DNA from 2 places in the Paenibacillus sp. FSL H7-0690 genome. Region 2 is predicted to be linked to the other one. Evidence: riboswitches for the same ligand, from Rfam matches in the RefSeq annotation. Region 2 holds a riboswitch; the other holds the start of a gene.
What was found. A riboswitch is a leader RNA that binds a small molecule or an ion and turns the genes downstream of it on or off. The one in region 2 is predicted to bind cyclic di-AMP.

Region 1: it holds a riboswitch for cyclic di-AMP, as region 2 does, so the genes downstream of both, MHI32_RS11050 (KamA family radical SAM protein) here and MHI32_RS00190 (3D domain-containing protein) in region 2, are expected to answer to the same signal.

What each region holds. Positions count from the first base shown of each region.
Region 1 is NZ_CP150281.1:2,541,887-2,558,563, reverse strand. It holds gene MHI32_RS11075 (alpha-L-fucosidase) at 1-1,026, shown strand, start outside; gene MHI32_RS11070 (mannitol-1-phosphate 5-dehydrogenase) at 1,117-2,322, opposite strand; gene MHI32_RS11065 (HAD family hydrolase) at 2,365-3,027, opposite strand; gene MHI32_RS11060 (ABC transporter substrate-binding protein) at 3,554-4,579, shown strand; gene MHI32_RS11055 (AraC family transcriptional regulator) at 4,719-6,386, shown strand; cyclic di-AMP (ydaO/yuaA leader) riboswitch at 6,435-6,576, shown strand; gene MHI32_RS11050 (KamA family radical SAM protein) at 6,716-7,885, shown strand; gene MHI32_RS11045 (YafY family protein) at 8,028-8,939, shown strand; gene MHI32_RS11040 (DinB family protein) at 9,023-9,538, shown strand; gene MHI32_RS11035 (YdeI/OmpD-associated family protein) at 9,595-10,164, shown strand; gene MHI32_RS11030 (hypothetical protein) at 10,315-10,923, opposite strand; gene MHI32_RS11025 (hypothetical protein) at 11,058-11,192, opposite strand; gene MHI32_RS11020 (hypothetical protein) at 11,327-11,449, opposite strand; gene uvrA (excinuclease ABC subunit UvrA) at 11,970-14,474, opposite strand; gene MHI32_RS11010 (MarR family transcriptional regulator) at 14,732-15,169, shown strand; gene MHI32_RS11005 (alpha-mannosidase) at 15,240-16,677, opposite strand, start outside.
Region 2 is NZ_CP150281.1:29,928-46,604, reverse strand. It holds gene yabG (sporulation peptidase YabG) at 217-1,119, opposite strand; gene rsmA (16S rRNA (adenine(1518)-N(6)/adenine(1519)-N(6))-dimethyltransferase RsmA) at 1,284-2,168, opposite strand; gene rnmV (ribonuclease M5) at 2,165-2,716, opposite strand; gene MHI32_RS00190 (3D domain-containing protein) at 2,893-4,059, opposite strand; cyclic di-AMP (ydaO/yuaA leader) riboswitch at 4,345-4,574, opposite strand; gene MHI32_RS00185 (TatD family hydrolase) at 4,773-5,543, opposite strand; gene MHI32_RS00180 (HD domain-containing protein) at 5,595-6,878, opposite strand; gene MHI32_RS00175 (AbrB/MazE/SpoVT family DNA-binding domain-containing protein) at 7,174-7,428, shown strand; gene rsmI (16S rRNA (cytidine(1402)-2'-O)-methyltransferase) at 7,848-8,759, opposite strand; gene MHI32_RS00165 (tRNA1(Val) (adenine(37)-N6)-methyltransferase) at 8,756-9,529, opposite strand; gene yabA (DNA replication initiation control protein YabA) at 9,639-10,004, opposite strand; gene MHI32_RS00155 (stage 0 sporulation family protein) at 10,035-10,835, opposite strand; gene holB (DNA polymerase III subunit delta') at 10,975-11,949, opposite strand; gene MHI32_RS00145 (YaaR family protein) at 11,967-12,410, opposite strand; gene MHI32_RS00140 (cyclic-di-AMP receptor) at 12,462-12,791, opposite strand; gene tmk (dTMP kinase) at 12,918-13,559, opposite strand; gene MHI32_RS00130 (aminotransferase class I/II-fold pyridoxal phosphate-dependent enzyme) at 13,560-15,098, opposite strand; gene MHI32_RS00125 (sigma factor G inhibitor Gin) at 15,307-15,492, opposite strand; gene MHI32_RS00120 (hypothetical protein) at 15,702-16,226, shown strand; gene MHI32_RS00115 (hypothetical protein) at 16,290-16,677, opposite strand, start outside.

The DNA of each region.
Region 1 (16,677 bases), 2.5 Mb from region 2:
GATTTAGTCGGGGAAATGAAAGACGCTTTTGAGCAGCAGGGATTAGAGTTTTGTGTATCTTCCCATAGAGCTGAGCACTGGTTCTTCCTGTCTCATGGCAAGGAATTTGATTCCGATATCCATGAACCGCTTGTATGTGGAGATTTCTATTGGCCATCTATGCCCGAACCCGATCATCACGATTTATTCGGCTCCCCACCCAATCAAGAATTTCTGGAGGATTGGTTGATTCGCTGCTGCGAGCTGGTAGACAATTATCAACCGAAAATCTTTTACTTTGACTGGTGGATTCATACAGCTGCCTTCAAACCCTATCTCAAAAAGTTCGCCGCTTACTATTACAATAAGGGAGAGGAATGGGGAACTCCGGTTGCAATCAATTATAAGCATGATGCCTTCATGTTTGGCTCAGCAATCCCAGATATTGAGAGAGGTCATTTCTCCGAGCTTAAACCTTATTTCTGGCAAACGGATACAGCAGTTGCTAAAAATTCATGGTGTTATACACCGGAAAATGATTATAAATCTGCCGTAGAAATTATCAGAGATCTAGTAGATATCGTAAGCAAAAACGGCAACTTGCTGCTGAATATAGGTCCTAAAGCGGACGGCAGCATTCCAGCTCAGGATCAGGAAATTCTGCTTGGCATCGGAGAATGGCTAAAGGTGAATGGTGAAGCAATCTATGATACGACCTACTGGCGCACCTTCGGGGAAGGCCCTACAGAGATCGTTGAAGGTCAGTTTACAGATGGGATCACGAAAATTTTCACTAATGAAGATATCCGCTTTACGGTAAAAGGCAGTTATCTTTACGCTACTGTTCTTGTCTATCCAAACAACGGAATAGTGCAAATCAAATCCCTTAAAGAAAACTCTGCGCACTTCCATGGGATGATTAAACAGATCAAAATCTTAGGTGTTGAGGAACAACCTGCATGGGAAAGAACCGATGAAGCCTTGGTTATAAAAACGACCTCGGTTCGCAGTGAGACTCCGGTTGTTCTGCGGATTGAATTGGATTAGAGACTTACAGACCTTCGTAACCTAAAAAAGAGTGTTCTTGCCCATCCAGCAGAGAACACTCTTTTATAGTTTTATAACCATCGATTTATATTAAAAGTAGGGTACCCTGACGTTTATTGTCTTCATTCTAGTCCTATGAGGATATCTCGCGCGTAATTTGTTGGACTCCAAAATAATGCGACCATGAAGCGGATGCTCCGTGGGGATTTTTAGTTGTGCAGCAATGACTTCACTTAGCCCGTGGTTTCGGATGTCCGCTTGAAGCTGTAAGGCTTCTGGATCTTTTTCATGATCAAAATAAAGTGCAGAAGCAATAGCTGAGACTAAATGTGAAGTCTCAAAACCAAGTTCATGAGCAAGCATTGCCGGTTTTACGAGTCGATCATTAGGTGAAAGCTTGCGAAGCGGGGAGCGGGCGACACGTGTAATTTTATCGTTAAAGTTGGGGTTAGTGAATCGTTCCATCATCTTTTCTATATACCGGTCATGTTCTATGGGCTTGAAGCCATATAAATGCACCAATAAGGCCCCTGTTTCCTTAAGCACCCCGTGAACACGAACTCTGATTCCGGGATCAGACATCGCTTCTTGAATGCTAGTATAACCTTCCAGGTATCCAAAATAGGCTGCACTGCAATGACCTGTATTCACAGTATATAGCTTCCGTTCGAGGTATGGCGCCAGCGAATCCACATAATGGACGCCTTTAATTTCATTGTAATTACCAATCATTCCACTGCGGGGAATAACCCACTCACTGAAGGGTTCAACGAGGATTTCAAGTGAATCTGTATTTTTCTGCATAGGTACAATCCGGTCCACCATCGCATTGGGAAAAGCGACATTGCGGTCAGCAAGTTCCTTGAAGGATTGCTTCATATGCCGATAAACTGATTTTTTCAACTTCTGACTGCTTCCAATCCCATTCTCACAGGCAATGATATGAAGAGGGTTGAGATTTCTGCTATTTTCAAGCCTTCGTTCGATGCCCTGCGCAATGGTCTCAGCAATATCTTTTAAAGCGGATATTCCGACGGCAGTTGTCACAATTTCAGCTTCTGCTATAGCTCTAGTAACGTCCTCAGTATCATTCAGATTGATTGCAGTAACATTATCAACAATAAAGCTGTCCCTGTTCTTGTTAGCTAGGGTGACAGGATATTGCCCACGTTTTTGCAATTGGGCAATTTTACTCTTATTTCTTCCGACGAAACAAACATTGTAACCGGAGTCCGACAACATAGGCCCAATAAAACCTCTGCCAATATTACCTGCTCCAAAATGTACGGCTCTCAATTTGGTATCCCCCTTTAATTTGAACTTAGTTTCTCGGTTTCTCTATACGAAGCAACGTTGAGTAACTACATGATCAAATTCAAGAAGACTTAGATTATCAATTTTATGGTGCTGCTTATCGAATTCAAGAAAATTAGTAATTTCGTTAGGCGTCACAATGCAACGGATGCCAGCTGCTGCCGCTGCCTTAGATCCATTCGGTGAATCCTCGATAGCAACCGCCTCATCAGCTGTGATTCCAAGACAAGCTAACGTTTGGTTATATAGCTCGGGATCTGGTTTCACTTTTGCCACATGGTCGGCAGTCCGAACACATTCGAAATACTCGCGAATACCCAATTGATTCAGATATTTTTCCACCCATTCCAGGGAAGAACTTGAGGCCAGCCCTACGCGTAGTCCAGCTGCTTTGGCGGAATCAAGATAATGCTGAATGCCTGGTCGTATTGTTTCAAGCTCCATAAGTTTGCTGTGTCTCTGTTTAACAGCCTTACTGAACTCTTCTTTGTCAATCGCTAGCTTAAGATCAGTCATTAAATATTCATAAGGATTAAAACTGTTCAAGCTCGTGCCGATGCAGGTGGAATATTGTTCAAGCGTCAGATCCACTCCATATTCTGCATAAGCCTCGTTAAATGCGGTGTACCAAGCAGTCTCCGTGTCGATAATCGTTCCGTCAAAATCAAAAATAATTCCTTTGATCACAATCAACCATCTCCCTCGTATTATGTTTGGTTAGAATATCTTACGCAAAACCTTCTGCATATTCTACAAAAAGCTATTTCGGCTTGCGTTTGACTATAAAAACCATAACAAAGCCCTTCTACTGACGTCAAGCACGGTAGATAACATGCCACGTAATGATAACGATTACAATCAATGTGGACAAACCTGGATTTTTGCATCACCTGAACTTCTTAATACATAACAGTAATCAGATTCAAAAAAACACCACAATCCTATGTGCTTCAAGGGATTCCTTTGCCAAGTTTATTATGAAGACAAGCTCCCTCTCTTTCTCTCGATTGCTGTTATTTAGAGTATTTTTCCAAGCAGCTAAAAATAATTCAAAATAATTTTAAACACATCCTTTTTACTTGATTGTACAAATCAAATTACGGGGTTATTTTTTGTCCATTGAGTAAAAAGAGGCTTTAATTTATGATATATTTTAATCGAGAATGATTATCATTATTGGTGGTCGTTACATATAATAGGGAGGCAATAAGATATGAACAAGGTACGACAGTCCTTCGCTGTGGTATGTGTACTATTTTTGCTGAGTACATTGCTACTGGCGTGCGGAAACTCAAAGGAACAATCCTCTGCCAATAGTACGGTGAACGCAACCGGGAACTCTTCCGCTGCAACCGCGGTACCTTCAGCAGAACCCTCAGATAGCAGTACAGATGAAGCAGCAGCGACTACCCGCTCCTATACAGATTACATAGGGCATACTGTAGAGATTCCGGTGAATCCACAGCGAATTATCTATTCTGGAGAAACTTATGGCGATTTGCTCGCACTTGGTGTGCAGGCGGTAGGTTATCCTCTTTCTATGGGTGAAGGCCAGGTTTTTGAAGATCAATTACAAGGTGTGGAGGATGTAGGCTTCCCTATCAATCTGGAAAAAACATTGGAGCTTCAGCCTGACCTGATCATCTATGCGGGCACAGATGAAGCTGATTTCGAACAGCTCTCCAAAATTGCACCCACTATAATATTTGATACCTTTGCCCCACTCCAGGAACGTATGCTGGACATTGGTGGAATTGTTGGGAAAACGACTGAAGCAGAAGCATGGCTTGCGCAGTATAAAACCGCTGAAGAGAACATGTGGAAGCAATTGAAATCCGCAGGCATGAAAGAGGGCGAAACGGCTGCGGTCTTCACTTATTATCCAGGAGACAGACTGTTTATAATGGCAGCAACCGGACTTTCCCAGGTACTCTATGGGGAGAATGGCTTCAAGGCAACTCCAGCTATTCAGACGATCCTTGATGAAGGTAAAGGGTTCCAGGAAGTATCCATGGAAGTCCTGAAAGAATATGCCGGAGACCGGATATTCATCTTGACTCCAGTGGCAGAAGAAGCAAAACAATCCACAGAGAATCTATTAAAGAGCCCTATCTGGAAGAGCCTTCCTGCCGTCAAGAACGGATATGTCTATACACAAGACATCATGAAGACTTCAAGTGATGCGACAACAAGAGAATGGCTGCTTGGCGAAATTCCACAGCTATTGAATATGAAATAACCTTCCGAGATGAAGAGTTTAACACAAGGCTGATAAAAAACTGCAAGAAGCATGTCAACAGCTGTTGATATGCTTCTTTTTTTTATATACAATGAATTCATTGATAATCATTCTCACCAAATGAACGGAGGCTGAACCCATGCTGCATACATCATCGTCCTGCCCCCCACTCCACTCTCTGCTATTTCAGCTAAACGAGGCCGAACTGATGATTCAAGCTGCCGATTCAAGCTCTATAACGCGTACAACCCAGGACTATACCCTTCTCATATTTACTGGAGGGAACGGACAATTGAACCTCGATGATCAAAGCGTGATACTAAGTACGGATAAATGTTATCTACTATCTCCTGGAATCTCCTATAGTACGAACAACCAGGAGCTGACGTTGTATTATTACCTCATCACCTTTACAGCAATTTATACAACCAAGCTTCCTAAACGATATTCTGGAGAGCTGCTTTCCGGCAGACGGGAGTTAATTGTGCACCCGTTCACCAAGGTAATCCGACTAGTCGAAGACCTGCTCATGAACAGGAATAACACCGATGATGTACAACAATTCAAGCGACAATTAAAATTCCAAGAATTGCTGCTGCTACTTTTTGAGCATAATTACCCTTCCAAACACCTGCCAAGTCCTACGGAATCCGTAGAAAAGACCATAACATTCATTCAGGAGCATTATACAGAGAGTATCACCGTGAAGCAGTTAGCTGAACTGGCGGGAATATCAATCTGGCAATATACACCGATCTTTCAGCAGCTTACGGGTAAAAAGCCGCTTGAATACCTGACGGATCTGCGCATTAATCATTCCAAACGATTCCTGCAGGAATCGACTGAACCACTGCGGGAAATCGCCAGACTGGTCGGCTTCTCGGACGAATACTATTTCAGCCGCCGCTTTCGGCAAAAAACCGGAGTTACACCCGGACAATATGCACATCAGCAAGGTCGTAAGCTTACCGTCAAGGATTGGACGGGTCATGAGGTGGAGATTCCAGAGCGAGCGAAACGTATTGTCTATCATGGCGAAACACTTGGCGACCTTCTCGCGTTAGGCGTAAAGCCTATCGGTGGAGATGAAGCGTTCGCCCGGAACAGCGTCTATAAACATCGGCTTAAGAAGCTCGCCAACGTCGGGTTTCCACTGGACCCGCAGTTGACCGCTTCCCTAAACCCAGATTTGATCATTTTGGCAAATAGTGATGAAAGAGCCTACAGAGCAGTTTCTGGTATCGCTCCGACACTCACCTTTGATTCATTTGCATCTCTCGACAAACGAATGCGGACACTAGGCAGTTGGCTAGGTAAACAGCGCGAAGCCGAAGCATGGCTGGAGTCATTCACAATCAAAAACGCTGCCATGTGGCAGCAGCTTTACACGACAACCCTCCAAGTTGGAGAAACCGCCTCTGCTTTGGTCTATGATCATGGAGATCATCTGTATGCTATGGGAATGTCCGGATTCTCCACTGCGCTTTATGCCCCATGTGGATTACAACCGACTGAAGAGATCCAGGCCATATTGGACGAAGAGTTAGGGTTCGCCGAAGTTGATCCAACACGACTGCCTGCCTACGCCGGAGATCATATCTTCATGTTCATTCCGGAACGCAAAGACTCGCGAGCTGCGATGGAACGATTACTAGACAGTTCACTTTGGAACAATCTCCCGGCAGTACGTCAGGGACATGTTTATCTGCTCGACGGAAGCAAATGGAACTCTAGTGATGCGTTAACCCGGGAGAAGCTGCTAACGCTGTTGCCTAAACTACTCGGCGGAAGTAGCGCTAGCAATTGAAAGTGAATCTAGGATTCTCTTTTGACTTTTCAAAACTTGATAGGGTATACTTTATCTACGCTTAATTTCCAACTTTTACAGTTGAAAAGCGGGGGAACCAGTTAATTGGGGCGAATCATTGAGCATTAGAATGTAGGGTACCATCTTACCCGAGTCCGTCAGCTAACCTCGTCAGCAGTGGATGGGTCTGCTTTTCATGTTATTTACATAACCAGAGACCCTTGCTAAGGGTCTCTTTTGGTGCTTTTTTGGACCCTGCTGGCAGTAGATTGGCCTTTGACACTAAGGCTCCCTCATTTCTCACACTACGAGACAAAGGAGAGATGTACGTGCAAAAGGTAAAGTACTTCACGGATATTAACAAAATAGCTATGTTGTCTGAGCTGGAAAAAGAGAATCTGAAAGAAATTACGGACAAATTTGTTTTTCGTGTAAATGACTACTATCTGTCTTTGATTAACTGGGATGATCCAAATGATCCCATCCGTAAGCTGGTTATTCCTAACGAAGGTGAACTGCTGGAGTATGGGCGCTGGGACGCCTCCGATGAGGACACGAATTATGTGGTACCTGGTTGTCAGCACAAGTATAGAACAACTGCACTGCTGATTGTATCCGAGGTCTGCGGGGCTTATTGCCGCTACTGTTTCCGTAAGCGTCTGTTCCGAAATGACGTGAAAGAGGCGATGGCTGATGTCTCTCCGGGTTTGGAGTATATCGCAAATAATCCGGAGATTAACAACGTACTTCTTACGGGCGGGGACAGTTTAATTCTCTCCACACCGAAGCTAAGATCCATTATTGAAAATCTAAGAAGCATTGAGCATGTTAAGATCATTAGACTGGGTTCCAAAATTCCCGTATTTAATCCGATGCGGATCTCTGAAGACGAAGAACTGCTGGAGCTGATTCGTACTTACTCTACCGAAGACAAACGAATCTATGTTATGGCGCATATCAATCATCCTCGTGAAATTACACCTGAAGCCAAAAAAGCATTTAAAGCTCTCCACAACGCAGGGGCAATTGTCGTAAATCAGACCCCCATCCTCAAAGGCATCAACGATGATCCCGTTATTTTAGGGGAACTACTGGACCGGCTTTCATGGGCTGGCGTTACACCCTACTACTTCTTTGTGAACCGGCCCGTAGCCGGAAACCGGGATTTCGTATTACCGCTCGAGCAAGTCTATCAAATTGTAGAAGAAGCCAAAGCCAGAACCTCAGGACTTGGCAAAAGAGTACGCTTATCCATGAGCCACACCTCAGGAAAAATAGAAATTCTCGCCATTGATAACGGAAAAGCCTATCTCAAATACCATCAATCCAGAGATCAGGAATACGGAAAATTTATGATTCTAGATTGTCCAAAGGACGCCGAATGGTTCGATGACCTGCCTGGGAATGAGCAATATTGGACCCCACCTGTGAAAAAAAACGATGCTATTATTTCTGTTAATGATTTATCAGGCGAGCCTGCGGATTTAATCTGTAAATAGATTAATCAACTCTGTCAGACTCTGTCATAGGATATTTCTTCATCACCAACAACAAAACTCCTCCCGCCCAAAATTAGCCCGAAAAAATCTATGATATAATCACGCTGTAACACGAAATGGACTAATGGGTGGGAATGCACACATGAAATTGGAACGATTGATTTCTATGATCTACAAGCTATTGAACCACGAAGTTTTATCTGCCTCCAAGCTGGCTGAAGAGTTTCAGGTTTCCCAGCGAACGATCTATAGAGATATCGATGTGATTTGTGCCGCTGGCATCCCGGTCGTATCGTATCAGGGAACTAAAGGTGGATATGGCATTATGGACGGATATAAAATGGATAAAAGCCTGCTCCGTTCGTATGATGTCACTTCTCTGATTACTGTACTGAACAGTCTTTCTTCCGTGTTTGAAGATGAGCATACGCAAGGAACCATTGAACGGCTGCAAACGATTGGAACGGAGCCACAGACCTCTAGTCTCGCGGTGGATCTTGAAACCCGGCGTACGGATCCTGACGCACTTCCTCTTTTACGTGCGGCTATAGCGGAACGAAATGTTGTCCGTTTTGATTACATCAGTGTAAAAAATGAACGTACAACCCGTGAAATGGAACCAGTAAAGCTTCATTTTAAATATAGCAACTGGTACATCTATGGTTATTGCCGGGCTCGGCAGGACTATAGGGAGTTCCGACTTTCCCGGATGCTGAATTTGTTCCTGACGCAGGATACCTTTCATTCGCAACATGAGGTACCCAAAGAGGCCGGCTGTTCAAACAGGGCAGATCAGGTGGAGGAAATAGTGATCCGGGTAGACCCTGAGGCTTTGGCAGAAGCTTTGGATCAGTTTCATCAAGTCGACAAGGAATTTCATTCCGATAAAAGCATGACGATGCGAATTCCTGTGTATAAGCCATTGGAAGCACGTTGGCTTTGGTCCATTCTGCTGAGTTTTGGCAGCGGCGCCGAAGTCCTCGAACCCCCTGCATTGCGAGGTATTTTAAAAGAGCAGCTTCAAAACACACTCAAACTTTATGAAGAAGTATGACAGTCTGATGTCATACTTCTTCTTTTATATTAACTACAGTAACAAAAAACAAATCCATGACCATTCAAAAGGAGAATGTACGAATGACAAATTATCCAGTAGAAATGTTTAAATACCACACATGGGCAAACCAAACTATCCTGGGGGGAATCAAGGAACTCCCGCCTTCTGTGCTAAGTCAAGAAGTGAACAGCTCATTTCCCACCATCGCTCATGCCCTTAGCCATATCTATGCGGTTGATACGATGTGGTATCTTGTATTAACAGGCACTGCCATGCCAGAGGCTTTTCAACAAAGTATCCCGCTAAATTTGAGCATTCTAGATTCTGTGGATGAATACGTAAATATCTTTGCCCATCTATCAGAACAATACAAAGCATGGTTACACAACCAATCCGATTTGGAGCAAACCATTCTGCTTGACAATCCATTCGCCGGAATCCGCCAAACACGCCTATCAGAAATTGTGTTGCAAGTCGCCAATCACGGGACTTATCATAGAGGCAATGTATCTACTATGTTACGGCAGTTAGGCCATGCTTCCACCATGAATGACTATGCTCTTTTTTGGTATCAGGTTCCTGCAAAAGCAATTTAATCTCGGATGGGCAAGACGCTCCACTCCATACCTAGAAAGGAAATTGTATTTTAATTATGGAGATTAAAAATCTAATTACAGTAAAAACGAGAGAAGATTTAAGAGTTTGGCTGCAGGAGAATTGTAAGACTGAACAATCTTGTTGGGTACTCGTTAGTATGACGCCAAACCCAGAAACGTTGCTATATTTGGACGTAGTTGAGGAATGTTTGTGTTTTGGATGGATCGATGGAGTGAAAAAGAAAATTTCGGAAACGGAGCTGGCGCAAAGACTCTCTCCCCGAAGCAAAAGAAGCTCTTGGACTGAATTGAATAAAGAGCGTGTCCGCCGCCTCGAAAAGCTGGGGTTAATGAGTGCTGAAGGAAAACGGGTACTTCCTGATATGAACCCTGATTCTTTTATAGTAGATAAGATTATAGAGCAAAGGCTAAAAGAGGACAGTCAAGTATATGAGAATTTCCGGGCCTTTCCCCCCCTTTATAAAAGAGTTCGGATCGACACGATCCAAAGCAATAAACATCAGCCAGATTTATTTAAGAGTAAATTAGACAAATTCATAACAAACACTAAAGAAAATAAAATGTACGGGCAATGGCATGATAATGGACGTCTGCTAGATTATTAAGCTGCGCTAGATGCATGATCTCCTGCTGAGGCTTTCGGACTCCAATGACGCTATTTACTAATTTATCGCCTTTTCTGCAACTCATCGGACTCCAGCGCAGCTATTCCTTAGAAATGGGCTCTTATACGGTGATTTTTCCGCCAATAGGAGCTATGCGGTCCGATAATACTCCAAATGGCGGATTTTCCTGCATTTAAGGTGTGCTGGGTCCGATACCGCTGAAGTATGATCATTTGCTCGGTCTATTACTACTGTTACTACTACTGCTACTGCTACTGCTACTGCTACTGCTACTGCTACTGCTACTGCTACTGCTACTGCTACTGCTACTGCTACTGCTACTGCTACTGCTACTGCTACTGCTACTGCTACTGCTACTGCTACTGCTACTGCTACTGCTACTGCTACTGCTACTGCTACTGCTACTGCTACTGCTACTGCTACTGCTACTGCTACTGCTACTGCTACTGCTACTGCTACTGCTACTGCTACTGCTACTGCTACTGCTACTGCTACTGCTACTGCTACTGCTACTGCTACTGCTACTGCTACTGCTACTGCTACTGCTACTGCTACTGCTACTGCTACTGCTACTGCTACTGCTACTGCTACTGCTACTGCTACTGCTACTGCTACTGCTACTGCTACTGCTACTGCTACTGCTACTGCTACTGCTACTGCTACTGCTACTGCTACTGCTACTGCTACTGCTACTGCTACTGCTACTGCTACTGCTACTGCTACTGCTACTGCTACCATGATCTCCTGCTGAGGCTTTCGGACTCCAATGACGCTATTTACTAATTTGTCGCCTTTTCAGCAACTTATCGGACCCCAGTGCAGCTATTCCTTAGAAATGGGCTCTTATACGGTGATTTTTCCGCCAATAGGAGCTATGCGGTCCGATAATACTCCAAATGGCGGATTTTCCTGCTTATAAGGTCTGCTGAGTCCGATACCGCCGAAGTATGGTCATTCGCTGGTTCTACTGCTACCGCTACCACTACTGCTACTGCTACTGCTACCATGATCTCCTGCTGAGGCTTTCGGACTCTAATGACGCTATTTACTAATTTATCGCCTTTTCACCAACTTATCGGACTCCAGCGCAGCTATTCCTTAGAAAGGGGCTCTTATACGGTGATTTTTCCGCCATTAGGAGCTATGCGGTCCGATAATACTCCAAATGGCGGATTTTCCTACATTTAAGGTCCGCTGGGTCCGATACCGCTGAAGCATAGTCTTTCGCTGGGTCTACTGCTACTGCTACTGCTACTGCTACCATGATCTCCTGCTGAGGCTTTCGGACTCCAATGACGCTATTTACTAATTTATCGCCTTTTCAGCAACTCATCGGACTCCAGCGCAGCTATTTCTTAGAATCAGGCTCTTATACGGTGATTTTTCCGCCATTAGGAGCTATGCGGTCCGATAATACTCCAATTGGCGGATTTTCCTGCTTATAAAGTCTGCTGAGTCCGATACGCCGAAGAATGATCATTCGCTGGACTCCTGAGTCCGACACGCCGAAGAATGATCATTCGCTGGTCTGCTGAGTCCGATACCGCCGAAGCATAGTCTTTCGCTGTCTTTCGCTGTCTGTTGCTACCGTATCCTAATCATCTGCGGATCAAACACCATTGACTCATGATCATCTCTTATTCCCAAAGTGCTAAGTACGCGCGAATGAGATTGGTTCAGACGTTCAGGCAAAGTTTAGAGTTGAGAGCAGAGGTTTGGTTTAAGTTCAAAAAAAGAGAGGTGCCCCAGCCATTTTCATGGCTTTGGGCACCTCTTTTATTAAGTTACAGCCCTTCAGCCAGAATCCGTTTCAGGAACATCCCTGTGTAGGATTCCCGTACTTCAGCAACCTGCTCCGGTGTACCTTCAGCTACAAGCTTACCGCCCACAACGCCACCTTCAGGGCCGATGTCAATCACCCAGTCGGACTCCCGAATCAGCTCTAAGCTGTGCTCCACAACTACGACAGTATTTCCCGTATCAACCAATTTGCTCAATAAGGTATGGAGCTGCTTGATGTCTGACGGATGAAGGCCTGTTGTGGGTTCGTCAAGCAGATAGAGCGTATGGTTTTTGGAAGGTTTGCTCAGCTCTTTAGCCAGTCTAATCCGTTGCCCTTCACCACCGGATAAGGTTTTGACAGATTGTCCCCATTTAAGGTAACCGAGACCCACCTCACACAATGTCTCGATAATCCCCGCCATTTTGGCTTCCGACTTAAGAATCGGCAAGCTTTCCTGTACGGACATGTCCAGCAGATCCGAGATGGAATATCCATCATATTTCACCTGGAGAACCTCATCCGTAAATCTTCTCCCCTTGCATGCGTGGCATTTAACCTCCAGATCGGGTAAGAAATTCATGTCTACAGTCAGCACCCCAAGACCCTGACAGGTTTCGCAGCGTCCACCCGGTGTGTTAAAGGAAAAATGCTTGGAGGTCAGTTTTCTTTTTTTCGCCTCCGGCAAAGCAGCAAACAGCTGGCGCAGATGTGTGAATACATCTGTATACGTCGCTACATTAGAACGCAGCATTCTACCCATGGGCGATTGGTCAAAGATCACTATATTTCCAACCTGATCTAAGCCCGCAATCTCCGCACAGCCTATTTGCTCATGTCCTTTCGTACTGCCTTGCGCAAGAATATCAAAGACTAGTGTCGACTTGCCTGAACCCGAAACTCCAGTTACAGAGACCAGACAACCTAGAGGTAAAGAAACCTCCGGGATATCAATATTCCGGTACTGTGCCTGTCGGATGGTGATTTGTTTTCCGTCACCTTTCCGGCGAACATATGCAGCAGTCTTATGACGCTCTTCTCTAAGATAGGCTCCCGTAACAGAAGCCTCGCTTGCCATCAAATCCTCAATGCTGCCCTCGCCAACAACTTGCCCTCCGTCCAGACCAGCACCCGGACCCATATCAATAATATGATCGGCAGCGCGCATCATCTCGATATCATGCTCGATAACGAGCACCGTATTACCCAAATCGCGCAGCTCCTGAAGCACACGAATGAGGCCAACAGTATCCCGCGGATGAAGCCCGGTCGTCGGTTCATCTAGAATGTATAACACTCCAGTCAGACCTGACCCCAGCAATGAGGCAAGGCGCAGCCGCTGTGCCTCTCCACCAGAGAGGGAGACCGTCTGACGGTTCATGGAAAGATAACCAAGACCAACATCGATAATCCGTTTTAGTCGGGTAGGCATATCGTGAAGGATGGGTTCAAGCAGATGAAGTCCCTCGGTTGGCAAAGCCGCCTCCAAGCCTTTAGTCCACTCGTAAACATCGCTTAATGGCCAATCTGATACCTCCGTAATCGATGCGCCAGCTACCCGAACGAGACGAACTTCTTTTTTTAGGCGAGCGCCAAGGCATTCCGGGCATTGCTGCTCATGAAAAAATCCGCCGTCTTTTTCCTGTGTACCAGCTTCTCCTTCCTTCTCCTTGTATCGCCGCCACAAACCAGGAATGACGCCTTCAAATTTGGTGCCTTGAATCGGCTTAACATTGGGAAAATGGCGCTTAAACGCCTCACTTTCCACTCCGTAATATAACAAGTCGCGCTGAATTTCGCCGTAATTTTTTAAGGGCTGATCTGGGTCAAACTCAAAACCAAAATGCTTGCCAGCGGCCACTAATATACGCATCTGTATATCACGATGAACACCATTCAGCGAGGCCACCCCACCCTCACGCATACTAAGCTCTGGATTAAACACTGCCACTTCATTTATAGTTGCCACAGATCCAACACCACCGCAGGCTTCACAAGCTCCCTCCGGCTTATTAAAAGAAAAGTGTGACATGCCCAGCTTCTCAAGCTCAGCTCCGCAATGCGGACAACCCATCGTTTGACCATGCATTTCCTCGTCTTCCTCGATCAGCAATCCCCTCGCTTCAAAAGAAGGTGGAATGCTGCCACTACAGGAAGGGCAAACCCGCTCGCCTAATCTGGAAAAGATAAACCGGACAAACGTATAGATGTCGGTGACTGTCCCAACTGTCGAACGGGGATTACGATTGGTGACATGTTGTCCAACACTAATGGACGGAGACAGTCCAATAATAGACTCCACCTTTGGTTTGCTGATCGTATCTGACGTCATGCCCATGGAATCCAAATACTGTCTTTGGCATTCCCGCTGAAGTGTATCCATAGCTAACGTCGATTTCCCTGATCCCGAAGGTCCTGTCAGGACAACTAGCTTATACTTAGGAATCGTGAGCGAGACATTTTTCAGATTATTCTCTCTTGCCCCTTTAATAACAATAGTCTCTTTCACATCTATTCCCCTCTCAATTCAACCCACTGGTTCGTAGTTATATCTTCTATCCATATGGTTGCCCAAAGTTGTTGGATTGCAATTATTTTGCAAAACATTTCTAATTTCGATAGAATGTATTTGATAAATCACAAAATTTTCAAATAACTTTATAATCTAATATCTTGACTATCAAGATATAATTATTTTAAAAGGAGCGTTATCTTTTGTCAAGCCACGAACAACCTACACCAGAGCAGGAACAATTCACCTTGCTTATGCGCAGTTTGGGAAACCGAACGGTATTGTACCAACAAAATGTAGCCGCCTCACTTGGGTTATACAATAATGATTTCTTATCTATAGATATTCTACGGGAGAAAGGTCCGATCACTGCTGGAGAACTGTCTAAATTAACCGGTCTGACCACAGGCAGTGTTACGGCATTAATAGACCGGCTCGAAAAAAATGGCTATGTCCGCAGACAAAATGACCCGAATGACCGCCGTAAAGTGATTATTGTGCCATTATATGAGAATAAAGATGATGTCATTAATACGTACCAACCGCTCCATACCGCCATGGTTAAGCTCGCAGCTTCTTATACGGATGAAGAGCTCGCCCTTATTTCGCAGTTTTTAGGCCAAGCAAGTGCGGTTCTGGAAGAGCAGATTGATCAGCTTGGATCCACTGCGCGCGGCAAATCTTCTTCCTAAGATACGTATTTATACAAAAAAGGACGATATCCAAAAGTCATACGACTCTCTGGATACCGTCCTTTTCCATTTATTTTCTAATACCAATCGTTACAATTTCGCATGGACCGATCTGTAAGTCAAAGCTACCTTTCTCTTTCTCATCACTAGTGACTGGGTGGCTCTCCTCTTCTAGAATCGTCGTTTTATAGAAATACTGCTGTGGAATAGACGAATGGAAGGCCAGGTTGGTGTTCTGCTGACTCATGTTGTACCAACGCAGCAGTATATCTCCAGTCTGCTCGTTCATTTTCAGTGAAGAAAATGCGAGTTCCCTACTCTCCCAATCAAATGGAGTATACACCGGCGCAACCACGCCTGCATGTACATCTGTCTGACATACAATCCACGGAACCTGGAATTGGTAAGCTTCAGCATAAGCACCAGAAGTTATACCCTCACCTGTGTGCGGGATTAGCTCCATACGAACAACGTGCTCTCCCAGACACTGCGCTTCTGGAGTTGGGAATAGCCCCCAGTCACCAAGTTCGCCAACAGAACGTAGCAGCGTAATCGCAATAGTGTTACGCCCATCTCGCAGCACTTCATATTCATTTAATCCAAAATTAGCGACGGTTAGACCCGCTTTCCCATCACTAACATCAACAAAGGCTTGCTGATGTTGCGTGTTACTCGGATTCTTCCATTCTGTGGCTGGTTCAATATTCCGCTCAGCAACCTCGAACATCGAATCTACACGATGCGTGGCAGCGTTCAAATCTGTTGGAAACAGTATACGAATCCGGTGATCTTTGGCCTGGTTATCTATTGTCGTTTCGATATGCAATCCCTTTCCGCCCCGCTCCAAGGTGATTACAGTACGAAGTTTTAGAATGACTGTGTCACTACTGCGCTGAGCTTTGCGCTCCGGATAGTAAACCAGTGCACGCTGCTCCTCATCCAGCTTATCATCTGCCGAGGCTGGAATCTCCCAGTTATGGTTAATTTCTATAGCGGCGCGAAACGATGTATTTTCCAGTACACAAATGTTAGCCTTCAGTCCTTTAGTCGTCAAAGCTTGTTCAGCCTCTGGCTGTTTGTACATATATTCATTGCCGATATCCCCGGTGTTTTCATATACACCAAGATCGTTATAGGTCACTCCACTAGTTTTGTCACTTAGCATAAACGAACCATCATCATTAATGACTACCTTGATAACGTCATTTTCCAGCACCCGATCTCCATATAGCAAAGATTCAGCGGCTATTGGCAGTTTTGCATCTGCTCGGCGAACCCAAGCATATGATCGAAGACCTAGCGCAGGAACTTCTACGGCTTCAAAGGTAAGTCTTACCCGGCGGCACATATACGGCTGACGGAACTTATCATCTGGCAAATCATAACCAAACTGAAGACCCAAGTCCTCCAGCTGGGAGGCAATGTTATTCCCTTGATCGTCTACTAACACACGACCGTGCAAGTCAATTCCAGTCATACGGCTAGCCGTTTCTTCCAGAGAGAATCCT
Region 2 (16,677 bases):
AAATAAATAATTAATTATAGTTGATGCATATTTCGTTGTCAACGGAATTTTTTTGCGAGAAATCAGCGCCGGACTAATATCCTTGTTATCTGTAATATAGGCATTACAAAGAAAAAAAGAAAGGGTTAAGCTCAGCGCTCACCCTTTCTTTCGGATATTCTATTCAGCCCATTCAAATTACCTATATTCCTGACACCATAGACCTATCTCTGCCGCTTAAATGGCTGATGGTGTCACTTTTAGCGCCGACAGATTCTGCAGTCGCGGCATTCCGATGCGGAAGCTGCCACGGGTCTCAACACCACCAATACCCTGATTGCCGCTGATGGTATTATTCAGAACATCGCTAAGATTTACAGTATCCCTGATGGAAGTAAAGGATGATTTTGCTGCTACATACACGGGATCCAGAGCATGGATCAAAATTCGACCAGGTGAACTGGCAAAATTAGCTCCAGCTCCAAGTAAGGCCTCGAAATGAGATTGACAAGCACCGGCAACAATAGTCAACGCATCAAAATTCCGCTCATACTCCCTAGCTACCCTAATAGCAGCTATAAAGTTTTGCGAATTTTTATAGCTATTCAGACTATACAGATCGTAAGTATGCTGTTGCTTCAGTACCCCATCATGACCAGTGATCACTACAATATCTGGGCGTACACGGGGCAACAGCCGGTATAACGTATCAGCCATTGCAGATTCATGAACATGATGCCCTTCAGCGGGAATCCGCAGCTGCTCGTATAAGCTAAGGCTCTTATTCAAATATGCCGGATCGCCATCCAGATGCAGTACTTTACCTGGCACTTCAAAATAAGGAGCTTCCTTGGACGGTGGAGCCCATGTCCCCTCTGTTAGGGTTCCCCCGCTCCGCTGACTTTGCTCCTGACGGTCCTTCCGCAGCTGTGTCAGTGATTCCTTCGCTTTGATCTGTGCTTGCTGTCCCCGTTCCGTTATTCGGGTAGGAGGCACTTGAACCAGGTCATCCAGAGGAGAATCCGCCAACAGGCGGAAATCTGTGCCTTTAATGACGGCTCTATCCTGCACAATATTATCTACACGAAATGTTAAATCACCGCCATAAGATTTGCGAACGACCAAGTCTCCTAAATTCATTACAACCACCACCTCTACCCCATCGTATGGGCAAAGGCCTCAGTTGGTTCATAACTCAACATATTTTTAAAATATAAGAATGTATAATGCTCCACCAGAATAACATCCTTATATTTCTACGAGAAACGGTTGTCGTCCTTAAGACAACAACCGTTTCCTATTGCTTATTCAATTCCAGCGGCTAGCAAAACACCGCTTAAGCGGGCGTATTCTTCAAGACTGAGTGTTTCTCCGCGACGGGTCGGTTCAATACCCGCTTCTGCGAGTAAAGCCTCCAGCTGCTCACGTCCTTGTTCAGGGAAGTAACGAGCCTTCAGATTGTTAGCAATCGTCTTGCGGCGCTGTGTGAAAGAAGCGTGAACCACTTCAAAGAAATGCTTCTCACTCTCCACCTTTACCGGAGGATGCTCTCTAACCTTCAGACGGATAACAGCAGACTCCACATTAGGTTGAGGGATGAATACCGTACGTGGCACGATACAGACGAGCTCAGGCTCGCTGTAGTACTGCACGGCAATGCTAAGACTTCCGTATTCCTTTCCACCTGGAGATGCAGCCATACGCTCCGCAACCTCCTTCTGAATCATTACAACGATGTTATCAAGGGGAAGCTTCTCTTCGAGCAGCTTCATCAGAATCGGAGTAGTCACATAATAAGGCAGGTTAGCAACCACACTGACCTTGTTCACAGTGGTGAAATCTTCCTTGAACATTTCCTGCAAGTTCACATTGAGGACATCATCGTTACGAACCTTAACATGGGGATAGGGGGAAAGTACGTCTTTTAATATTGGAATCAGTCTACGGTCAATCTCTACGGCAGTTACAGCACCCGCTGTTAGTGCCAGACGCTCCGTCAGCGCTCCAATTCCCGGCCCGATCTCCAGCGCCCCAGAATCGCTATCTAGTCCAGCAGCGTCTACAATCTTGTCCAAAATATTCTGATCAATCAAAAAATTCTGTCCCAGGCTTTTCTTGAACTTGAATCCATAACGTTGAATAATCTCTTTGGTCCGTTTTGGAGTCGAAATTTCCTCTCTACCACTCATGAAGTAATGCCTCCCTGATCAATTTGGGCGAGAGCCCCGGCAAATTCCTCCCGCGTAATCCCAAACATCGCCAGCCGCTTGTACAGCTGTTTGCCGTTACAATATCCGATTCCAAGCAAATTACCAAGTGCCATACGTCTTTCAGCAGCCCGAGGGTGTACAAGCATTCCAGCGGCCATAAGATCATCAATACCAATCAAAGCAGGTGCTCCTTCAAAAGAGGTATGTACATTACGCAGCGCATGACGAATCGCCTCTGGCGATGCATTCTCTACACCGATATCCCCTTTTCGAGTTGCGTCCTTCTCTGGAATAAAAGCATGCTTGCAGCCCGGCACCTTCGCTGAAACGATTTTACGAATTCGCTCCCCAGCATGGTCCGGGTCCGTAAGAATAATAACCCCTCTACGTTCCATAGCAAGCGCGATCTTAGCAATTACAGTCCGGTTTACAGCAGAGCCGCCTGTCTCAATGGTATCCGCTTCTACAGCACGCTTAATGGCTACGGTATCGCTTTTGCCTTCAACGACGATTAATTCCTTAATCATATTTCTTGACTCCTTCCAAAAAAAGCAAAAAGAAGAGGATTCGCTCCTCTTCTTTTGGTTAAAGAATGTATAAGTGATGAGCGGTTGCTCTGCGATCAACGAAATGATCATCCAGCGTTCCTTAACGGTTATCATCACTATAGCTTATCAAAGGATTTTTTGCAAAAGCTTCAGTTCTAGTTAAGCTCTGGTTTCACAGGTCCAATCACATAAACGGTACGTGATTTACGGCCGAAATTACGAGCATGGCTCAGGGAATCATAATAGACATCCACTTTATTGCCTTTAATGGCACCGCCAGTATCCTCTGCACGGCGGAATCCAAGCCCATCGATATAAACCCACCAGCCAATAGGAATTACATTCGGATCTACTGCAATTGTACGACCTTCCGTTACGCGTGTTCCGGAGGCAGTTTTAGTACCTATCCCTGGCTCTTCTGACGAATAAGCTGTCATGGAGACGTTCTTAATCATCTTCTTGTACTCAAAGTCTACGCCAGCCTTGCTTGTGACGTTCTTAGTCTTAGCGCTAACTTTAGTCGTTTTGGAGGTAGTGCTTGATTTGGAAGTTGTTGTAGCTTTAGCAACTACAGTAGGCTTAGGAAGTGCTTTAGTACCAACGGCAATGATCTTATCTTTTGTTACCGTTTGTACTTCCTTGCCGATCATGCGCATAGAGGCCAGTTCTCCGTCTTGATAGATCTTTTCAATATGCTGAACCATGACGCCTGGTTTGCCTGCCTGTGCCACTCTAACTGTTCCCACAGTAAGGGAGGGATCTGCTGTCTTAATAACACGGAAAGGTAAGTTAGTTGTTCGCTGTACCGTTTGCTTGTTGATACGAACGATCTTAATCTCCATGTCAGCAGAGATGGTGGTGTCTAACGAAGGAAAAATCTTATCATAGCCTTCTAGGTTGATACCCAGTTTGTCAATCGCTTGACCGATAGTGTCTTCGGTCGTATATAACGTTTTTGTTGCTCCGTCCGCAGTAAGGCTAAATTTCTGCGCACGATTGATAACGACACGGTCACCGTCTTTTATTTCATCACTCAGACCTAAAGATAATTCATCATGCGGCTGCAGCGAAATTTGCTCTTTCTCCAACACATCACCAAGAAGTGCTTCTCGCGTTTCAAGTGTCTGTGTTTGCCCGTCTATTACTAAAACTAATTGTTTATTACTTTGACCGTGTACGTACAGCAGAATTAACAGCGCGATTGCGATTGAAATCACACCTGCAAGTAAAAGTACGCGAGTATTTACTTGCTCCCACCGTAATGCGAAAGACCTGCTGGATGACTGCGAATCATGGGATACCTCTGGTTGGAATAAGCCCATTCTCTCCATCCTCCTTACATAGCCTCGTCGTCAATTTGTATATCATGAGGACTGAATTTCTTTGACGAAACTATTTGAGATTGTCACAGGATACGCACGTATTAACTTAGCGTCTCCTGCTCATGGATCGCCTGCTCGGCACAGCTACTCCTACACCTGTTATATAACAGTATGCGGGCAACATTCAGTTTATTCAAAAATAAAGAAGCCTAAAAAGAGTTCTCTTGAGGACTCTTTCGTGGCTTCTCCGATGTCAGAATACGCGGGAATGTTTGTGCACGAGGTTGCCTCTCTTACTTGCGCTTACGGGGTTAGCTGTCGGGTTCGGACGAAAGAGAGACGCCCTATTTCAGGTCACCCGCTCACGGCGGTTGCCCTTAAATTCACCCCAAAGACCACGTGAAGAAATCAAATATTGTTCTGCGGCAATTCCTAGTCGTATTCAAGATACAGGCATGCGGCAGTTCAATATTGGTTCCCCCGTTCTCCATACGGAGACTCAGCGAGACGATCCATGAATCAATGGCTGTCACAATAACAACAGCTCACATCACTGAAAAGATGATATCCTGTTTTGATGCATGTTGTAAAGGACGATTCAACCACGTTTACGCAAATATATGGTTAAAATATTGTAATAATCAGCCGTTTTTATATTAAAAAAGTTTAATATATCGGCCATTCTCTATTTTTCACCCGTTTTACTCCTGTTTTCAGACAATCCCAAATCGTTCCAGTGCGTTCGCATACGTAATTTTAGCCAATTCTTCCCATGTTAACCCTTTAATTTCAGCCGCAGCCTCTGCTACTAACTTCACATGAGCACTCTCATTTCGCTTGCCTCGGAAGGGGTGTGGAGTCAAATATGGAGCGTCTGTTTCGATCAATAATCTGTCCAATGGCGTCTGTGCAAGCACCTCTTTAGGCACTCTGGCATTTTTGAACGTGATCGGTCCTCCAAATGACAAATGAAATCCTAGGTCTAGACACATTTTTGCGGTTTCCCAGCTGCCTGAGAAAGAATGCATTACGCCACCAATTTCATTTGCTTTTTCCTCCCGTAAAATCCGTACGACATCTTCATGGGCATCACGGTCATGTATACAGATTGGCATTTTTAGTTCACGGGCTAGTCCAATTTGTTTGCGGAAGACCTCCTGCTGCACATCCTTGGGAGAGGTATCCCAATAATAATCCAACCCAATCTCTCCGATGGCCACCACTTTCTCATGGCTGCACAGAGAGGCGATCCAATCGAGGTCCCCCTCTTTCATATCAATCGCATCCTGTGGATGCCAGCCCACCGCTGCATAAATATAATCATAAGATTCAGCCAGCTTCATCGTTGAAGGGATCGTTTCCCGATTAAATCCAATATTGATCATCTTGCTAACTCCGGCCTCTACTGCACGAGCTATAACTTCCTCGCGATCCTCGTCGAATTGAGGCGCATCTAAATGTGTATGTGTGTCGAACAGATACATTTTAAAGCTCACTCCTTGTTGTTTTTATCAATAGTTCCATAAATATTTGTATTATTTTGCAAAAATCTCTGCTACAGAAGAGGGCAACTGTGTAAGGGCTTTTTTCAGCTTATCCTGTGGGAAATATAGGTGATATCTGCCACGATGAATTCCGCTTATTGAGCGCACAATATCCGATACCTCTGAAATTTCCCGCAATTGCTCATTGCGATCAAGCAGTAAAATTTGATTATTGTCGAAGGCTGCTCCTGGACGGAACACATCATAAGGCAAATCTGTCGGATAATCAATCTCTAAGTCATATTCTGGGTTAAGTCCCGCTCCCGCAAAACTGCTGCGGATTTCCGTAATCATATCTGTATCCAAATTCTCGATCTCTACATATTTATACAGTTTACGATGAATAAAACGGGTACACAAGTCGCTTAATAACTCATCTTCTTCAAGTGTCCATTGCATAAAAGCAGTCTGTACCAGTGCCTCATCAAGCATTAAATATTGCTTCACTGTTACTTCTCCTCGAAAGAGATCTTCCAGCGGAGCGATCATAAAGCGAAATTTGTACTCCTCTTGGAACAATTCTTTAGCTCTACGGAAGATTTGACGCAAAATAATTTCAGAGCTGCGCGTCACCGGATGAAAATATACCTGCCAGTACATTTGATAACGCGACATTAAATAATCTTCAATGGCATGCATACCTGATTCTTTTACTACAATCCGCCCATTATAAGGACGAAGCATTCTCAAAATCCGATCAATATCGATGGTTCCATAGTTTACACCTGTATAGTACGCATCACGCAGCAAATAATCCATACGATCAGCATCCAGCGGACTGGAAACCAAATTGACAACAATTTCATGCTCATATGTCTTAGAGATAACTGAGGCTACTTTACGAGGAAAATCTTCCTCCACATCACGCAATATTTCGGTGATCTCCGTGTCCTCCAAAATAATTCGGCAGGTCCAATCCTCATGGTTCATTTCAAAAGCTTCTTCTATAGAATGTGAAAATGGACCATGCCCTAAATCATGCAGCAAAGCCGCACACAAAGTAAGCAAACTTTCTTCAGGAATCCAATCCTTATACCCGCTGCGCTCAAATTGCGAAATGATTCTGCGTGTAATTTCATATACTCCTAAAGAATGAGAAAAACGACTATGCTCTGCACCATGAAAAGTGAGATATGAGGTACCTAACTGGCGAATCCGGCGTAAACGCTGAAATTCTTTTGTATTAATTAGTCGCCAAATAATCGTATCCTGTACGTGAATATAATTATGAACGGGATCCTTGAAAACTTTTTCTTCCGTGAGCGGCTGCTTCATGAGATCAACTCCTTCTAATAATTTAATATGATTTTAACTAATATCAGTATATAATAAGTAATTATGTCGTACTTTGTCGAAAAGTATCATTTTTGGTCTTGGTAAATCGACAAAATGCTTTCAGGGTAATTCTTAATTTTTATAGGGACATTCAAAGTTCTTATGGAAATTTTCTTATTCAGCCTATGAAAAAAGGTTGACTGATTTGGGAATCGTTGGTATTATAAGTATCATAAAACAGTGAACAATGTCGAATAATGACGTTTTTGGAACATTGAGAGGAGTAACGATTGTTATGATGAAATCAACAGGAATTGTAAGAAAAGTAGACGAACTTGGACGGGTTGTTATTCCTATTGAATTACGCCGTACACTTGGCATTGGCGAAAAGGACGCACTGGAAATTTACGTTGATGGCGAACGGATTATGCTTAAAAAGTATGAGCCTGCCTGCATTTTCTGTGGCAACGCTGAGAACGTAACTTACTTTAAAGGAAAAATAGTTTGTCATGAATGCATATCTTCCATCCCTACCCCTGTGACAAACTAAATTAAATAGTATATAATAGAACTAATCAAATTGTTAATTCTAACCTTTTCATATCTCCTTGACCTCCCGTGACCGCGGGAGGTATTTTTTATGTCTGGGTTTGCCCTCCTGGTTATCCCCTCCCTAAGGGCAATGTGCTTCAAGACGGAACTAGTAATACTTAGTTGTATTTCTTACAGTTATTTTAAATGCTTTTTACCATTAAACGAATTAATTGTATTTTGTACACTTATATTTCCTATATCTCCGTGAAATCAATCCTTTCCACCTTTATAACTGTATGAAGTACAACTAAACGAACAAATACATAAAAAAATTCAAAAATAACTGTACAAATTACATTTAACCCACAGATAAATCACTCAAGCTCGAAACGGCTCCGAAAATCCTTAGTTATTCTAGGAATTCGTCTATAACACTTACTCTTCTGCTCTATCAAGCAACGCATTATAAATATCCCGTTTGGCTACACCCCGGTCTGATGCCGCTTTTTTCATAGCCTCTTTCCGTGGTACATCCTGTGCTTCGTAATGAGCTACATGATCTTCAATGCTTAACTGACGCCACCACGCCGATTCTGCGATTTCTGCATCTTCCTTGCTCTCCCCTTCTACGACAATAACATATTCGCCTAGCGGAGGATGTTCAGCCAGCCATAGTGTACATTCCTCAATCGAACCGCGTAGAAACTCCTCATATCTTTTCGTTAATTCACGTGCCAACACAATCTGGCGATTACCGAATGCTTCTTGAAGATGAGCAAGTGTCTTAACTACGCGATGGGGAGATTCGTAGAACAACAAAGTGCCTTGAGCCGAACGAAGTGGACTTAATACTGCTCGGATGTCCTTACGCTCTCGGGGAAGAAAGCCGATAAAGGTGAACGTATTCGTAGATAGACCAGAAGCGATCAAAGCTGACAACGCTGCGTTAGCTCCAGGGATAGGAATCACCGGAATTCCATGACTTATTGCAAGGGCTACAAGATCCGCTCCAGGGTCAGAAATCGCTGGTAAACCGGCATCGCTGACGAGTGCCAAATTTTTTCCTTCTATTATATAGCGTACAAGCTCAGGTCCACTGGCGGCCTTATTATGCTCATGATAACTAAACAACATCGAAGGTGAAATCTCAAAGTGGCTGAGTAATTTTCGGGTCTGTCTCGTATCTTCCGCGGCAATAATATCACATTCCTGCAATGTACGGACTGCACGATAGGTCATATCCTCCAGATTACCGATAGGTGTAGCCACCAGAAAAAGCGACCCTGTTGTCTCCTGAGTACTGGTATTAGTCTTGTTTTGAAAACTGCTTTGGCATGATATCGTCATGATTTACCCTCTTTAGCACCATAGTAGATGTCCATAATCTCTGGACAGTATTGATTGTCCTCATTATATACGATGAGCGGTGGTTGTAAACGAACCTCAGGCTTTCCATCACGTGCAGCTTCGATTAATACCATATTTGCCTCCAGATGGGCACGTGGATGTACAAACCGAATAATCTTTGGCTCGAGTCTATATTGTCTCATAAGACTGATAATATCAACCAACCGTTGTGGTTTATGAACCATACTTACCTTTCCGCCCGTCCGAACCAATCGCACACAAGCCTGAATGACCTCCTCCAGTGTACAGCCTATCTCATGGCGAGCCATAGCTTGATGGTTGTTCAGCTTCAGATCACTGCCATTAAGCGGCATATAAGGAGGGTTCACCGTTATTGCATCATACACACCATGTCCTGCGGTAGTATATAACTCGCGCAAATCACCTTCATGAATTACAACCTGATCCTGAAGGCCATTTAGAGCCACGCTACGACGAGCCATATCAGCTAAACGAGGTTGTATTTCAATGCCTTCTATAGAAGCTTTTGTCCGGGTAGTCATTAAAATCGGTATTACACCATTTCCCGTACAAAGATCTAGAACTCTTCCACGTGGCGGAACACTGGCGAAACGAGCAAGCAATACAGCATCCATAGAAAAACTAAATACTTCATCACTTTGAATAATGCGCAGGTCATGTGTTAGTAAATCATCCACCCGCTCCGTCGGTAACAAGGGGACAGATATATCATTAAAAGAATTCGTCATGTAATAATCTCCTAAAGGTTTTGATGAGAAAAACTTGTTTCAAAGGCATATGCCTATTGGCTAAAATTCAAAAAAAACCGTAGGATTAATCTCCTACGGCTGGATATCCTCATTTATTAAGAAAAGAAAGACAGAACAGACAGTCACCTTCCGTGCGTAAATGTCCAAAATAAACATTACAGATGTGAAAGCCTTCGTGGTAAAGTCGAGCCAAGTTGTCATAACCTTCCCCGACAACCTCTTCTGTTCCCTCTCCGGTAGCTAAAAGAGCTTCCGCCTCCGCAGAATCTACGGTAGGATCCAAAGGTGCATCCCGCTTTAAAATTTTGCGAAGCTGTTCATTCTCCAGAGTTAACCTCTGGTTAGCTTCCATCAGTTCTTTTACCGTCTGTTTCCATTCTCCAAGATTGGCGCGCATCGTTTCCATCTGCGCTTCCATATCCTGCATGTGTGCAAATATATTTTTCTTCTCCAAGTTTCCACCCCGAAAGTAACCTTATATGGTTTACTTGACGACAACATCATCCATTGGAAGTTCCTTAACTTTGCCCACTTCAAACAACTGTACATGAACCGTACGGTTTCCGGCATTGATCCCTACTACTTTGCCATCCCCCAATGAGGTCACGACAATCTTGCCGACCGCTGGCATTTCTTCCTTTACACTCTCATAATTGTCATGCTCAAATTTCAAACAACACATCAGACGTCCACAAAGTCCGGAAATCTTGGTCGGATTAAGTGAAAGGTTCTGATCCTTGGCCATTTTTATGGATACGGGTTCAAAATCCCCTAACCAAGAGGAGCAGCAAAGCACTCGTCCACAAGGTCCAAGTCCACCTAGCATCTTAGCTTCATCACGTACCCCAATTTGCCGAAGCTCAATGCGGGTCCGAAAAATACTTGCCAGATCCTTAACCAATTCTCTAAAGTCAACGCGTCCTTCGGCCGTAAAGTAAAATATAATCTTATTACGGTCAAAAGTAAACTCTACATCTACGAGCTTCATTTTGAGACCGTGGTCGCGTATTTTATTTAAACAGGTGGTAAAAGCCTCCTTAGCGGCGCTTTTGTTCTCCTCAACAACGCGTGCGTCGGTTTCTCCGGCAATACGCATCACTTTTTTGAGGGGTAGTACAACATCGGACTCCTCCACCTCTTTTTTGCCTACGACAACCTTACCGTATTCCACCCCACGTGCTGTCTCAACAATAACACATTGATCTCGTTCAATCGGAAAATCAAGTGGATCAAAATAATATATTTTACCCGCTTTTTTAAAACGGACACCTACTACGCTGTACAAAAATTAACCCCCTTGTTTGCCGGTAAAAGGAACCTATGGGCATGTCCGCTCCCTGATGATCCATGCTTGTCCTTCCTCGTCTGCTAAAACGATACTTCCAGGTAAAGCGACATCCGGAGGATATATCATTGCTAATCCTTTAACTTTCCAGTCGGATTAAGAACTGCTCCAGACACAACTGGGCATTGGCATTGGAACGCAGCTTCTTAGTACTCTCTGCAGCATATCCCATATAAGCCACCCATTGTTCCGCACTGCGCCCACGGGCATGCCTGGAAATAAAGTCTAACTGATCTATAAAAACGATACTTTCGTGCTTACGGTACAGGAAGTAGAGCATATCTTTAAACCATAGATGGAACATGCTGAAAAGGATATCCAAATGTTCAGCGAGCCCAGTCTTGAACAGCTTCTGCCCGGCAGTTGCTACCGTGGAGCTGCCCTTGCTTAAGGACTCCTTAGCTAATTGTAACACTAGATTTCTCATTTCTGCAAACCAATTCTGTTCCAAAAGTTCCCTGCAACCATCAAGTCCCGAACTAAGTGATACTGCACATCGAGCTAAGGGGATCGGCACACCCTCACTTGCTAGCGCTTGAAGCATAATATCCGGATTTAACGGACTAAATGGGATCCGCTGAGTCCGTGACTGAATCGTCGGCAATAAAGAACGACTATTATCAGATATTAGGATTCCTACTGCCGGAGCTGGCGGTTCTTCCAGAAACTTCAACAAACTATTGGCAGCTTGTACCGTCATTTTGTCTGCCCCATCTATAATATAAACCTTTGGATTCACACCCTCAGATCGATAGGAAAAGACACGCTGCAGCTCACGGATCTGGTCTATTTTTATGCTTGCACCGTCGGGCTGCAGCAATGACAAATCAGGATGGTTTCCATGCTCAACCTTTCGGCACTCTAGACATTCGCCACAGGCGTCATCCTTGCTTTCCGTGCAAAAAATTGCTTGGGCAAACATCAGCGCCGTCTTCATTTGTCCACTGCCTGCTGGTCCTGTAAATAAATAAGCATGGCTCACAGCATCCTTGCGCAAGGCATTTTGGAGTAGCCGTTTAGCATGCTCCTGGCCTACTATATCATGAAAAGGCATAATTTCCTCCCAAAACTTTAAAAAGAAAGGTTGATTAACAACCCACGAATTTCTCCAACACGTCCCAACAGATCTATTCGGCCCTGCTCACTATTCAGCAGATCGTCTGCCATAGATAGCAAAGCCGCATCAATTTCCTCAAGCAGCTTGTAACGCTTACCCCGCCCACGTCTATCCCATCCACGTGTCTCTTTCAGTATAACGCCTCTACGAGCGGTTTCTTCCAGAAACCTTTTGATCATCATCCGGTAAATGGTGAGTTCACGAATGGTCATAGACTTAGATAAACGGTCGCCTTGTGACTGTATTTCTTTGATCTGGCGGTTTAGTTCATCTTTGGTTTTCTGTTCACCTTGCTGCTGAAAAACGTCAGAGAACGATTTCTGCTGAACAGGCTTATTAGCCCCTTCTGCATTTGGAAGCTCACTCTTTAAGGGCCTATATCCCGGATTGATCTTCAAAGGTTATCTACCGCCCCTTTTTTGTAAATGACTTGCTCATTTATATTATACTTAATAATGTTCGAAACGATCTACAGGAAGCACGAATACAGTAGCGCCACCGACCTGTACTTCAACAGGGAGCGGTAAATAGGAATCCGTCGTGCCACTCATCGGAGTTACTGGAGTGACTAGTTGTTCACGCACTTTACAGCTGTTACGGATAACGTTCAATACAGCTTCGATCTGACTGTCTTCCACCCCAATCATAAATGTCGTATTTCCCGCCCGCAGAAATCCACCTGTACTTGCGAGTTTGGTAGCACGGAAATTGGCTTTTACTAGCTCACTGGATAACCGGTTACTGTCTTTATCCTGGATAATTGCAATGATCAACTTCATCTTCGCATTCCCTCCCAAAAAAGTTTTATGGAGTATTACTACTTAATGTGTTCTTAGTAGTAACCTCACTTCATAAGCAAACGCTTAGTTATATGCCACTTCTCTTATTATATTAGACAAAACACCCTAAAAACCCTTTAATACTCTCTCTTCAAGAGTTCTCACGATATCTTGTTCTACCAGATGAATAGGGCGGTTTGCATCAAGAACTACTATTCTCTCCGGATTCGCCTTAATTAATAAATGATAACCTTCACGAACCTTCTGATGAAAGGCAAGACTCTCCATATCCAGACGATTGACTTCGCGATCTTGATTGGCCGCAATCCGTGATAATCCAATCTCAGGGTCTACATCCAGATAAAAGGTTAGATCGGGCATGCGATTTCCAATAGCAAAACGGTTAATACTCCACACCTCTTCCATACCTAATCCTCTTGCATGTCCTTGATAAACGAGACTGCTGTCTACAAAGCGGTCACAGAGGACTGTAAGCCCTTCTCTAAGAGCTGGCTCTACTACTTCAGCGAGATGTTGGCTTCTTGATGCAGCGTACAGCAATGCCTCTGTACGTGCATCCATTGCAGTATGGGCAGGATCCAGAATAATAGAGCGAATTTTTTCGGCGATTTCTATGCCTCCAGGTTCACGTGTAATTCGATAGGGCATGGACCGATTCTGCAAATATGCTGCTACTCTACCCAGTACCGTTGTTTTTCCGGAGCCTTCGCCCCCTTCTAATGTTATGAAGAAACCTTCTTTGCCCACTTATACTTCTCCGCCCTTCTGAATGTTGTATACCTTAATACGCTGTAAGACCGGATCAGCACAAGCCTGGAACTTCGCGCCTCCATAAGCTAAACCAGTCAGTCTTTGCTGTATCTGATCTGTGATGACCTCACCCGGATATAATAATGGAATGCCTGGTGGATAGGGAATTACCATTTCTGCAGCTACTCTCCCCACGCTGTGTTCAAGATTAATACTTTCTACCTCATTGGCTGACACCGGCTTCAAAGAGAAGGGAACGGGTACCGAGATTTGTAAAACATTCAAATTGTTCCACGTGGAAATATTTTGAGATTCTAAAATGCCAGCGGTGTGCGGTGATTCGGATGTATCCTCCGACTCTATTTCCCGCAGCGCCTGCAATAACCTTGCTGCATCTTCAGCCTTCGAACCGAGGCTGAACAGCAGCACTACGTGCCGGTCGTCACTCATCTCCGGCACACAGCCCTTAGCCTCGAGCCTGCGCTGCAGCTCGAAACCGCCTAGGACCCCGGTGGCGTCATAAATGACGACTTTGAAGGGGTCCTGCGTCTCGTACGCCGCCTTATGCAGCGGCGTGCCGTCGTGCAGCGGCTCTGCCGGCTGCACCAATCCATAGCGCGGCAGCTCGGCAAGGCCGCGCCGCAGGACATCCACGGCGGCCAGCCCCGCCGTGAATGCATCGCTGCCCCGGCTGTGCAGCAGCCGCCGGGCAAGATCAAGCGACGCCATCATAGGATATGATGGGCTGGAGCTCTGCACCATGGCGAGCCGCTGCGAGAGCAGGGCACGGTCGAGCCGCTGCCCTTGAACATGCAGCATAGCGCCCATGGTCATCGCAGTGAGCATCTTGTGCGTGGACTGCACTACGCCGTCCGCGCCACAAGCAAGCGCCCCGGCAGGCAGTGCCGGGTGCTGCCCGTAATGCGCCCCATGCGCTTCATCGACAAGCAGCGGTACACCGCTGTCGTGGCAAATACGCGCGAGGGGCGCAAGGTCACTGCCCATGCCGTAGTAATTGGGCATGGTGACAAATACAGCGGCGGCTTCCGGATAGGCTGCAAGTGCAGCCTCAACAGCTTCTGCCGCCGGCGCTACTGCCAAGCCGCTGAGTGGATCAATTAGCGGCTCGACGAAAACAGCCCTCACTCCAGCTAACATAAGACCATGAATCACTGATTTATGCACATTTCGTTGAAGAATCAGAATCATTCCTGGCTCGGGGCAAGCCGTTAGAATCAGCGCCAGGTTACCCGCCGTACTTCCGCCAACTAGAAAAAAACTCTCCTCTGCTCCAAAGCAATCCGCAGCCAACTCCTGTGCTTCCTTAATGACTCCCTCAGGATGATGAAGATCATCCGTACCGGTAATCTCCGTAACATCGTACTTCATGACCTCATCTAGAAACCCAGCGCCTTCTACGCCGTCATATGCCGCTCCATTTTTATGTCCCGGCACATGATAAGATATATTACCCACAATTCTATATTGCTCCAGCATTTCGTATACAGGTGCCCTACATCGTTGTAATTTATTCATATTAAATTCCTTCCCATAGGGTTCCTTCTATTTTAACGTAAATATTCAGAAACTCCTATGTTTCCTCATAAAAGCATCTGACTGAACAGCAAAACGGCTCCCCCCGCTTAAACAACGAGGAAGCCGTATATGAATATCTCTAATGCAGCCCTTATATCTTTCATCCAGACTGCTCTCTTATCCGCATCAATTAACAGAGTTACTCTACTTAAGCGTTCTTTTGCAATCCGATCTTCTTCATCTGGCCAATAAAAAAACGGTACTTAGCATCTTCTGCCTCGGTACGGATCATTTCTGCCTCACAATCCTCACAAATAAAATGCGAGACAATCACAATACCTTCTTCTTTTTCCTGCCCACAAATGATACAAGCTTGCCCGGTTTGCTGTTCCATAACCATCCCACCTTGACTCTTTTAAGAACAGTATGATACACCTTCTATCATTTTAAACCTTTTCATAGTTTTTTCATATCCTTCGTTTCGTGTATTATATATATTCCGCTGCCCCTATATCGGTGAATATTCGCCCATAGTTTAATAAAATGCTTTCATTCGCCGATATTAAGAACATATGAATCTGTGAGGAGGTTAGTCTATTTTATATGGAACCCAACACCAAAGGCGCTGCTACATTCTATCAATATAAATTAATCAAAAAAATTAATCTAACGGCACCTCTGCTGCGTGTTTATATTTTGCTCCCTCTTTTGGTCCTTGTGCTCGAGACAGTCTTTCTTTCTTGGTGGAGTATTCTCTACTTAATTATAGCTGCTCCGGTTATGTTCTGGGTTCAATATGTTATTTCACGCTCAGTACTTCTAATCTCCGGGCATCCTATTTCAAAAAGATGGTCCATCTCATTTAAAATCCCGTGGCTTGGCTTCATGCCAGATCAACACATTAGTTACCGCATTTTCCGTAAAGTACAGTTACATAATTTTTATATTGGTCTTTGTATTGCAGCTCTCTTTATTTTTTGGTCTCCACCGGCATTTACAGTATCCCTGATTATTTGCCACTTGTGGCTTTTATTGCCCCGTCTCTATACACTGTTCAAAATAAATCAACGCAACAAGGAAGGCATGCTGAAGTTTAATCCATCCGATGCCTCCTATTACTCTCAATAGAGTACAGTTAACCTGTGTTCGCATATAAATAAATAATCGCCATCCATAAAGGACGGCGATTATTTATTTTGTCTTAAGACCTTTAATTAAGGCCTTCTTTTCTTTAGGAATCATAACTATAAAATAATCATCATGCACTGTTAAATGAACCGTTACTCCATCCTTCTGAAAAACACCAGATGAATCGGTATTCTCCTCTTCCTGTTCAACCCATCCCCAGGCCTTAATAGTATCCATATACTCCTCTGGGATGCCGTTCTTCTCCTTTAATCCAGGTAAAGAATAACGCACATAATCCATAGCAACGTTTGTCGTAGTCTGGTCTGGTGAGTACGCCTCTTGGGGCACAGGGAAATTTTTCTCGTTTAGCGCACCCTCAAAAGCATCCCAGCTGGGGGCTTTCGTACCGCAGCCTGCCAGTATTAAAGCTACTATACACGAAAAAATTAAT